Linked DNA regions of Pleomorphomonas sp. T1.2MG-36. The protein of the gene in region 2 interacts with the protein of the main gene of each other region in a pairwise test. Links are inferred from orthologs where the notes say so. Each region holds a gene or a part of one and is shown on either strand. Other genes may lie near its edges.

The links. Proteins that work in one complex are often made in the same cells at the same time.
Region 1: the proteins of dnaQ (region 2) and dnaE interact in binary tests that used the Escherichia coli proteins (3 or more experiments, as listed by UniProt). The link is inferred for Pleomorphomonas sp. T1.2MG-36 from one-to-one orthologs.

Annotation. Positions count from the first base shown.
Region 1 is NZ_CATNLY010000001.1:132,458-139,369, forward strand. Bases 2,886-6,912 are described here. They hold dnaE (DNA polymerase III subunit alpha), read left to right. Parts: upstream 2,886-3,259; coding sequence 3,260-6,712; downstream 6,713-6,912. Other genes in these bases: QQZ18_RS00655 (hypothetical protein), read left to right, coding at 2,974-3,123; QQZ18_RS00665 (uracil-DNA glycosylase), read right to left, coding at 6,801-6,912. In the rest of the region: QQZ18_RS00640 (protein adenylyltransferase SelO), read right to left, coding at 1-54; QQZ18_RS00645 (tetratricopeptide repeat protein), read left to right, coding at 852-1,745; xth (exodeoxyribonuclease III), read right to left, coding at 1,858-2,640. UniProt on the Escherichia coli protein: DNA polymerase III is a complex, multichain enzyme responsible for most of the replicative synthesis in bacteria. This DNA polymerase also exhibits 3' to 5' exonuclease activity. The alpha chain is the DNA polymerase catalytic subunit.
Region 2 is NZ_CATNLY010000045.1:92,769-96,491, forward strand. Bases 1-2,872 are described here. They hold dnaQ (DNA polymerase III subunit epsilon), read left to right. Parts: upstream 1-1,012; coding sequence 1,013-1,732; downstream 1,733-2,872. Other genes in these bases: QQZ18_RS18045 (shikimate dehydrogenase), read left to right, coding at 1-366; coaE (dephospho-CoA kinase), read left to right, coding at 363-944; QQZ18_RS18060 (NUDIX hydrolase), read left to right, coding at 1,852-2,418; cysK (cysteine synthase A), read right to left, coding at 2,382-2,872. In the rest of the region: more of cysK, read right to left, coding at 2,873-3,347; dut (dUTP diphosphatase), read right to left, coding at 3,498-3,723. UniProt on the Escherichia coli protein: DNA polymerase III is a complex, multichain enzyme responsible for most of the replicative synthesis in bacteria. The epsilon subunit contain the editing function and is a proofreading 3'-5' exonuclease.

The sequences.
Region 1 (6,912 bases), on a different replicon or contig from region 2:
GAAGCGGGGCGGCAGGCGGGCGTAGCTGTTGTCGAAAGCGATTGCGAGCGGCAAGAACGGCTCCTCGAATCCGGACCGGTGGAACGGTCTTGGCAACGTGGGGCGGTTACCGGACACTTGGCCGGCTCATAGGCATTCTACGTAGAGTTCTAGATCATCCACTGCAAGGGCCAGCCCGGATATGCACGGATGGCACGCTGGGAGGCTCGGTGTTCGAATAAACTATTACAAGTCAAGATATTACGTAAAATTCTGAAACTAAAACTTCAAATTCCAAGCTCGGGCGTTTTTGACAAATTTGTTGAAGAATTCTTTGTATTTCATTGAAAAATATAACAAATAGCAGTTTGATCTAACCGCGGGAGGATGCCGCCGGGTTGTTGGTTGAAAACTCCAATTGGATTGCCCCAAACAATCGTCGCAGCCGAGTCCCTCGACAAATGCTCCTACCGATTCTGTGTCTCCGTCTCGATCGTTCGGCAGGGCCTCAAGAAGCCTTTCGACGAGAATCGCCGTTAGCTGACCACAGTCGCCGCGAATCCTCGGGGTCGTCCAATCAAAGGCGTCGATCTGCCGGAGGAGCCGGTTGCGCGTCGCCGCTATCTTAGGACACCTATGGCTGTGTTGAATCCGCAACAGGGCGGTCAATCTCGCGAAAACAGAAATCGTTAGGCATAAATTGCCCCTATTCAGCCATAAACGAACCTGACTTTATCGCTGTAAAACAAGCGTGGGAAAGCTTGGCGGTGGTCGTTGCCAAGCGCCTTCATCCCACGAAGGTTCGTGGGATGGGCGCGATGCTTCGGCATCGCCGACCGGAAAGCGGGCGGGGCGGAACGCCGAGAGTGAACATGTCGGGTGTCTGTGTCAGAAACGTCTGCAAGGTTTCCGTCGCCCTGTCTCTGGGCGTGATGTTCGGCTCGCAGGCCTTGGCCTTCGATCCGCAGTCCGCCGCTAGGCAGGATGCGTGTTGCGACGCCGCAACCATGTCCACGCTCCGCGAGGCCACCCGTGCCTACTACTCGGGTGACAAACGCGAGGCGGTTACGGGGCTGCTAGCCGCCGCCCAGAGTGGCCATCCGGCCGCGCAATGGAAACTCGGCCGCATGTACGCCAAGGGTGACGGTGTCGCCGAAGACGACATGAAGGCCTTCGAGTTCTTCAGCCAGCTGATTTCCGCTCATGGCGAAGATTCGCCTTCCTCCCCGGATGCCCCCTTCGTCTCAAGCGCCTTTGTCGAGGTCGGCTCCTATTATCTGACGGGCATAGCCGACACGGCCATCGTGCCGAACGTCAATCGCGCTCGTGAGATCTTCACCTACGCTGCTTCCTATTTCGGCGATGCGCTCGCCCAGCTCAAGCTCGGCACGATGTATCTCGACGGCGTCGGCGTCGACCGTGATCCGCGCCAGGCCGCCCGGTGGTTCCTGCTTGCCGCACGCAAAGGACAGGTGGACGCTCAGGCCAAGCTCGGCGAAATGCTGGTCAGGGGCGACCAGATCGAACCCAATCCGGTGCATGGCCTGATGTGGCTGACCATCGCCTTGAAGCGCGCCGAACTCATGCACCATGACGATGCAGCAATCCGGGCCTCCCATGAGGAAGCCTTCTCGCTGGCCAGCGAGGATGAACGCCGCAAAGCCATCGGGCTGGCCGATCAGTGGCTGATGGATAACGATGCGGCCTTTGCCCAGGCCTATGCGGCGCCGTCGGAGCGTCCCATCGAGGCTTCGGCGACGCGCTGAATGCGGTTCGCTCCCCAATGTGGCGATATCGACCGCATCACAAGTGACGATCCCATAGTTTCGAGCCGATCGGCCGCTTATCTCGCGCGGTGCGCCGGTCGACAGGCCTGCGTCAGAGCCTGAGTTCTACGACGACCGGCACGTGGTCGGACGGCTTGTCCCAATCGCGAACGTCGTCTTCGATCTCCACGCCGGCGATCCGGTCGGCCGCTTGGGGAGAGGCGAGGACATGGTCGATCCTTATGCCCCAGTTCCTTTGGCGGGCACCTGCCTGATAATCCCAGAACGTGTAGCGGCCGTCCCTGTCGTCGACCGCCCGTAGGGCATCGGTCCAGCCTAGGTTGGTGATCGACCTGAAGGCGGCGCGACTCTGCGGCAGGAACAGCGCATCGCCGGCCCAGACCGCCGGGTCGTGGCAGTCTCTCGGCTCGGGAATGATGTTGTAGTCTCCGCAGAGCAGGGTGAGTTCCTCGAGTGAGAGCAGTTCGGCCGAGTGACGGCGGAGGCGCTCCATCCAGGCAAGCTTGTAGACATACTTGTCGGTATCGGGGGGATTGCCGTTGGGCAGATAGATCGAGGCGACGCGCAGGCTGCCGGTTGGGACGGATACGACCGCCTCGATGTAGCGCGACTGAACGTCGCTGTCGTCACCCGGCAAACCGCGCCGAACCTCATCGAGCGGCAGGAGCGACAGAAGGGCCACGCCGTTGAACCCTTTTTGGCCGTGCAAGGCCACGTTGTAGCCGAGTCGCTCGAATGCCTCCGCCGGGAACGCCTCGTCGATGCACTTGATCTCCTGGAAGCAGACGATGTCGGGTCGGCTTCTCTCCAGCCAGGCCGATGCCGTTTCGATCCGTGCCCGGACCCCGTTGATGTTCCATGTGGCAACGCGCATGCAAACCCCTCCGGCCGCCGTTTTGGCGCCGCCGACTCCGCCGCTGCGCCCTTGGAAATCCTTCTCATACGCCCGTGAACGTTACAAGAACTATTGTATTTTGATCTAGGTTAAGGGCATGCTTGACGAACGAACAAAGATAGAACATTATGGGTTCTAACGCGGAACATGGAGGTGGGGATGACTGTGATAAGTGCCAGGGTTTCCATTGGCGAAATCGAGTGCGTGGTCGGTGTCCGCTACAACCATGTGTCGCACGAAAGGAACAAACAGGGATCATTTCCGCGAGCCGGTTGGGTTTTGCCCGGTTTTTCCGATGAGGAGACGCCGACAGTGCGCGATTTCACTCTGTCGCCGCGCGAGCGTCTCGCTTCGGCGATCACCTCGGCGGCAATCGTTCGCGACGTCGCTGCCCTCGGAGCTCTGGTGCTGTTCGGCACCATGCTCGTGCTGGTGCTGAGTTCGGCCGATATGCTGGTCTGAGCTATCGACGGGGTAGGGGGTTTTCCACAAGCGGGCCGCTTTCGGCAGGAAAACGCTCCGATCGTCAGGCCGGATGGGATAGCTTGTCGGCGTCGATCCGTCCGTCTCGAGGATCGGCCTCCAACCGGAACATGCGATGATTGGCGACGTCGGCTTCATTCACCTGCGCGTTCATAGCGCCTATTCGCTGCTCGAGGGCGCGCTGCCGCTGGTCAAGGCGCTGAAGCTGGCCGTGGCCGACAATCAGCCAGCGCTTGCCATTACCGACACCGGCAATCTGTTTTGCGCCCTGGAGTTTTCCGAAAAGGCCATCGAGAAGGGATTGCAACCGATCATCGGCTGCCAGATGTCGGTTGATTTCGGCGATGACAGCCCTGATCGTCGGCGTCCCGGCGGGCTGCCGCCGGCCTTGCCATCCATCGTGCTCATAGCGGCGACATCGGAAGGCTTTGCCAACCTGACGGTACTGATGTCCCGTTCCTTTCTGGAATCGGAGCCGGGCGCTCCGGCCAGTCTGCCGATCGGCCGGTTCGAGGGGCTGACAGGCGGCATCATCGCGCTGACGGGCGGCCCCAGCGGTCCGGTGGACAAGGCCATCTCCGCCGGCCTGATGCCCCAGGCAGAAAGTCGCCTCGCTTTGCTCGAAGAGCTGTTCGGCGACCGTCTCTATGTCGAGTTGCAGCGGCACGGCACCCCCGAAGAGGTGATGGTCGAGCCGCATCTCGTCGAACTCGCCTACGCGCGTGGTCTGCCTCTCGTCGCCACCAACGAGTGCTATTTCCCGACCCGCTCCGACTATGAGGCCCACGACGCTCTGATTGCCATTTCGGAAGGACGGATGGTCGCCGAGGACGACCGGCGACGTTTGACCGAAGAGCACTATTTCAAGTCTCGCGCCGAAATGCAGACGTTGTTTGCCGACCTGCCGGAAGCGCTTGAGAATACGATTGAGATCGCCCGTCGTTGCACGGTCCGGGCGCCGAAGCGCAAACCACTGCTGCCTCGTTTCGCCGGCGCCGACGTCGATGATGTTGCCGCGGCGGAAGCGGCAGAAGCTGCCGAACTTGCGAGCCAGGCCTTGGAAGGGCTTGCCCGACGCATCGAGAGCCACGGCCTCGCTCCTGGACTGACGCTTGAAGATTACCACAAGCGCTTGGAGTTCGAGCTCGGCATCATCACCCGGATGAAGTTCCCCGGCTACTTCCTGATCGTGGCCGACTTCATCAAATGGGCCAAGGCGCACGGCATTCCCGTCGGCCCCGGCCGAGGTTCGGGCGCCGGTTCGCTGGTCGCCTTCTCGCTCACCATCACCGACCTCGACCCCCTTCGGTTCGCCCTGCTTTTCGAGCGCTTCCTCAATCCCGAACGCGTGTCGATGCCTGACTTCGACATCGACTTCTGCCAGGACCGTCGCGAAGAGGTGATCCGCTACGTCCAGGGGAAGTACGGCCGTGCCCAGGTGGCCCAGATCATCACCTTCGGTTCGTTGCAGGCGCGCGCCGTGCTGCGCGACGTCGGTCGTGTTCTGCAGATGTCCTACGGCCAGGTCGACAAGCTCTGCAAGCTGGTGCCGCAGAATCCGGCCCATCCGGTGACCCTGGTCCAGGCGCTGGAGGACGAGCCGAGGCTCAAGGAGGCGCGCGAAGACCCGGTTGTCGACCGCCTGATCGACATTTCGATCAAGCTTGAGGGGCTTTACCGGCATGCGTCGACGCATGCCGCCGGCATCGTCATCGGAGACCGGCCACTCGACCAGTTGGTGCCGCTCTACCGAGACCCGCGCTCCGACATGCCGGTTACCCAGTACAACATGAAGTGGGTGGAGAGCACCGGTCTCATCAAGTTCGACTTCCTCGGCCTCAAGACCTTGACGGTGCTGAGGCGTGCCGTCGATCTCATCGAGCGAAAGGGCGTGAAGATCGACCTGTCGGCGCTACCGCTCGACGACCCGAAGACCTACGAGTTGCTGACCCATGGCGAGACGGTCGGCGTGTTCCAGCTGGAAAGCATGGGCATGCGCAAGGCCATTTCCGACATCAAGCCGGACCGCTTCGAGGACATCATCGCCCTCGTCGCGCTGTACCGGCCCGGTCCGATGGCCAATATTCCTGTTTACGGCGCCCGCAAGTTCGGTCTTGAGAAGCCCGACTACCTGCATGACTCCATCGAACCGGTGCTGAAGGAAACCTACGGCATCATCGTCTACCAGGAACAGGTGATGCAGATCGCCCAGATCCTTTCGGGCTACTCGCTCGGCGAAGCCGACTTGTTGCGCCGAGCCATGGGCAAGAAGATCAAGGCAGAAATGGACAAGCAACGGGTCCGTTTCGTCGACGGTGCCGTTGAGCGCGGTGTCGGCAAGGCGCTCGCCGACACCATCTTCGACCTCTTGGCCAAGTTCGCCGACTATGGGTTCAACAAGAGCCATGCCGCCGCTTATGCGCTGGTCGCCTATCAGACGGCCTATCTCAAGGCCAATCACCCCGTGGAGTTCATGGCGGCGTCGATGACGCTCGAGCTCACCAATACCGACAAGCTCAACGACTTCCGACGCGAGGCGATCCGCCTCGGGATCACCGTCGAGCCGCCGTCGGTCAACCGCTCCGACGTGGTGTTCGAGGTGGACGGCAAGCACATCCTCTATGCGCTTGCTGCCGTGAAGGGCGTCGGCCAGGCGGCTGTCGAGCATATCGTCGAGCAGCGGGGTGACAAGCTGTTCCGGTCGATCTCCGATTTTGCCAGTCGCATCAATCCCAAGGCGATGAACAAGCGCATTCTGGAGGCGCTCACCTCGGCCGGAGCGTTCGATTGCCTGGAGCCGAACAGGAATCGGCTTTTCCAAGGGCTCGACGCGGTGATGGCCGCCGCGGCCCATCGGCTGGAGCAGCAACAAAGCGGGCAGAACGAGCTGTTTGGCGGCGGAGGCGAGCCGGAGCCGGTCCGCCTGCCGTCGGTTCCCAACTGGCTGCCTGAAGAGAAGCTGCAGCGCGAGCACACGGCTATCGGCTTCTATCTGTCCGCCCACCCTCTCGACGCCTACGAAGCGCTGCTCGGCCGCCTGAGGGTGCAGACCTGGGCGCAGTTCTCGGCGTCGGTGAAGCGGGGAGCCTCGGCCGGACGGCTCGCCGGCACCATCGTTGCCAAGCAGGAGCGCAAGACGCGCACCGGCAACAAGATGGGAATCATCGGCGTTTCCGATCCCACCGGCCAGTATGAGGCGGTGATTTTCTCGGAAGGGCTTGCCCATTTCCGTAGCCTGCTGGAGGCGGGTCAGTCGGTGATCCTGCTGGTCAATGCCGAGGACAAGCCCGAGGGCATCTCCGTGCGGATCGATTCTGTGGAACCGCTCGATCAGGCAGCCGGCAAGCTGCAGAACGCGCTTCGCATTTTCCTTCGAGGCGCGGAACCGCTGCCGGCTCTTCGCGACGTGCTGAAGCCGGGCGGGGAGGGCGACGTGTCGCTGATCGTGCTCGGCGACGGCGGGCGGGGGGAGGTGGAGGTGAAGCTGCCCGGCGGCTACCGCGTGTCTCCCCAGCTCGCAGGCGCTCTTCGGGCGGTCGATGGCGTCGTGGATGTCGAATTGGCCTAAGTTGCCAAGTCGTCTGAAACACCGGACCCAGGCGGGATCCGACAGGAGACCGGATTTGTCGTCTGCGTCCGGCAGGACGCACGACGACTTAGCGGCTGTCGATATCCCGGCGCACGGCGGCGAAAACGGCTCGAAACATCTCCGGCGTCAGCACGCCCGTATTCGTGTTGTAGCGAGAGCAATGATAGCTGTCGTAGAGC
Region 2 (3,723 bases):
ACCCTGTCGCGAGCGGAGGCCCTGGCGGGGCGCTATCCCGGCCGAGCCTCTGCCGACGTCCTTTCGGAAGCGAATCGATATGCGGTAACGGCCGGCTTTCTCGTCAACACGACGTCGTTGGGCATGAAAGGCGATGGTGCCATCGATCTCGATCTGAGCGTCGTGCCGGCCGATGCCGTGGTGACGGACATCGTTTATGTACCTCTTGAGACGCCATTCCTCGCCTCGGCCGCGTCGCGTGGCCTCCGCACCGTCGACGGTCTTGGCATGCTCCTCCACCAGGCGGTCCCGGGCTTCACGCGCTGGTTCGGACAACGCCCGTCGGTGACCGCGGAGCTTCGGGCACTGATCGAGGCCGATCTTTGATCATCATCGGTCTCACCGGCTCGATCGGCATGGGCAAGACCACCACCGCCGATCTGTTCCGGCAAGCGGGTCTGCCGGTGTTCGATGCCGATGCGACGGTGCATGCCCTCTACGAAGGTCCGCTCGCCGCCGATATCGAGGCGGCATTCCCTGGAACGACCAGGGCGGGTCGCGTCGACCGCGCTCGGCTCGCCGAACGGCTTTCCGGCGATGCCGACGCCTTCCGCCGATTGGAAGCCATCGTTCATCCGGCGGTGCATCGTGCCGAAGCCGATTTCCTCGCACGGTCTCGGGCCACTGGCGCCCGAGCAGTCATCCTCGACATTCCGCTTCTTTTCGAAACCGGCCGGCAGGGGGATGTCGACAAGACGGTGGTGGTATCGGCCCCGGCCGAGGTGCAGCGCGCCCGCGTGCTGTCTCGCCCCGGCATGACGCAGGAAAAGTTCGAGGTCCTCCTCGCGCGGCAGATGCCGGATGCCGAGAAAAGGGCGCGAGCCGATTTCGTCATCCCCTCTGGAGACGGTATCGCCGCGGCGAAGGCTTCCGTCGAGGCTTTTCTCCGTCAACTGCTTTCTTGAGGATTTGGCGGGGGACAAGCGGGGCGGATTTCCTTGAAATCGTGCTCGTCGGCAGGCAGGATTCGCCCATGCGTGAAATCGTCTTCGATACCGAAACCACTGGCCTCGATCCCAAGACCGGCGACCGCCTTGTCGAAATCGGCTGCGTCGAAGTTGTCAACCGTTTCCCGACCGGGCGGAACTTCCATGTCTACATCAATCCAGGGCGGTCGGTGCCCAAGGAAGCATTTGATGTGCATGGGCTGTCCGACGAGTTTCTGGCCGACAAGCCGCGTTTTGACGAGATCGCCGATGGATTTGTCGCCTTTGTCGGTGAAGCGCATTTGGTTGCCCACAATGCCAGCTTCGACATGGGCTTCATCAATTTCGAGCTGAAGGCGTCGGGACGGCCAGTTTTCGGCAACGAGCGGGTGGTCGATACGCTGATGATGGCGCGGCGGAAGCATCCCGGTGCGCCCGCAAGCCTTGATGCACTCTGCAATCGCTACGGCATCGATCGCTCAAGGCGCATCAAGCACGGCGCTCTGCTCGATGCGGAGCTCCTGGCCGAGGTCTATCTCGAGCTGACCGGTGGCCGGCAGGCTGGCCTCGACCTGACGGTGTCCGTCCAGGATGCTTCTACCGGCGATACCGGGGGTCGCGTTGCGCTACGCCCGCGCCCCGCGCCGTTGCCCTCGCGTTTGTCCGCTTCCGAAGCGGAGGCTCATGCAGCTTTTATTGCCGCCATTGGCGAAAAGGCGCTTTGGAACACCTATCTCGACAATGGCGAGCAGGCAGAAACGGCCTGAGCGAGACTTGGCTCAGCGGTTTCCCGGGTTCGTCCGGTCAGGCTGTCCTTAGCCGGCGAATTATGTCATAGAGCGCTCCTGCGCTCGTTCCAGCCGCCAGATTGGTCGGGAGGCGCTTGATGATTAAGTCTCCGAAAGGATCGGTTGTGGCCAAGGCGACGCCCGAGAAATTCCGGCAGGTCGCCGCCCTGCCCTATCGTTTGACGGCCGAAGGCTACGAGGTGGTGATGATCACCACCCGCGACAGTGGTCGCTGGATATTGCCCAAGGGTTGGCCGATCAAAGGCTTGAAGCCTCACGAGAGCGCCGAAACCGAGGCGATGGAGGAGGCAGGTCTGATCGGCAGCGCCGTGCCGAAGGCCATTGGCCGCTTCACCTACGTGAAGCAGTTTCCCAAGCGCCAGGAGAAGGTACTGGTCGACGTCTTTCCGCTGGCCATCGAGCGGCAGCTCGAGAACTGGCAGGAAAAAGATCAGCGCGAGGTCCGGTTCTTCAACCCGGTAGACGCCGCGGCACTGGTATCCGACGCTGGCGTCGGCGATATCATCCTCGCCTTCTTTGTCGATCTCGCCAAGAAGAAGGCGGCCGGCACCCTGAAGGCACCGACCGCCGAAAAAGCATCTCCGTTGCCGGGCGAACCGGACGTGGATCAGGCAAGCCCTTCGAACAAGGCCGTCGACAGATAACGCTCGGCAAAGGACGGCACGATCACAACGATGGTCTTGCCGGCATTCTCGGGCCGTTGACCGAGCTTGATCGCCGCCGCCAGCGCCGCTCCGGAAGAAATGCCGACCGGCACGCCTTCAAGCTTCGCCGCCTGGCGAGCGGTGGCAAGTGCCTCTTCCGAGGGAACCGGTAGGATTTCGTCGTAGACCTTGGTGTCGAGAACCGACGGAACGAAACCGGCGCCGATGCCCTGAATCTTGTGCGGACCGGGGGCGCCACCCGAAAGAACAGGGCTCTCGTTCGGCTCGACGGCCACCACCTTCACCTCGGGCTTACGCTCTTTCAATACGCGGCCGACGCCGGTAATGGTTCCACCAGTACCAATGCCCGCGACGAAAATGTCGACCTTGCCTTCGGTATCGTTCCAGATCTCCTCGGCCGTGCTCACGCGGTGCACTTCCGGGTTGGCCGGATTCTCGAACTGCTGCGGAATGATGGAACCGGGAATGCTGGCGGCCAGCTCGCCGGCTTTGGCGATGGCGCCCTTCATGCCCTTGGCCGCTTCGGTCAGCTCCAGTTCGGCGCCAAGCAGCTTCAGCATCTTGCGGCGTTCAACCGACATCGATTCCGGCATGACCAGAATCAGCCGGTAGCCCTTGGCGGCCGCGACGAAGGCGAGCGCGATACCTGTGTTGCCCGAGGTCGGCTCGATCAGGGTGGACTCGCCGGGCTTGATCTTGCCCTGTGCCTCCAGCGCCTCGATCATCGCAACGCCAATGCGATCCTTGACCGAGGCGATGGGGTTGAAGAACTCCAGCTTGCCGAGAATGGTCGCCTTGACGCCATTCTCCTTGGCGAGCTTGTCGAAGCGAACAAGCGGTGTGTCGCCGATGGTGTCGGTGATGGACGCGTAGATCTTGCCGCGACCGCGGCGGGAAAGATCGCTCATGGGAAAATCCTCGTTGTGCTGGCCTTCTGAAATTACGCCCATTCTATCGGCGGTCGCAAAACGTCACCAGTCAACCGAGGTCGCATCAGGCAATCGGATTGGAAAATGATCCCATAGAAGAGCCATACTTGAGAACGGATTGCCCCATCCTCAAGATCGACCTGTCGATCCGAACCCACCCGCTCCGCGAATGGTCGCGTCGAGTGCCTCGGTTTCGACGAGGTGGGCACGACAGACCGGCGCGATGACCATCTGGGCAATGCGCTCGCCGCGTCCGATGGTGAATGGCGTATCGGAAAGGTTGACCAGGATGACCTTTATCTCGCCGCGATAGTCGGCATCGATCGTGCCGGGCGAGTTGAGGACGGTCACACCA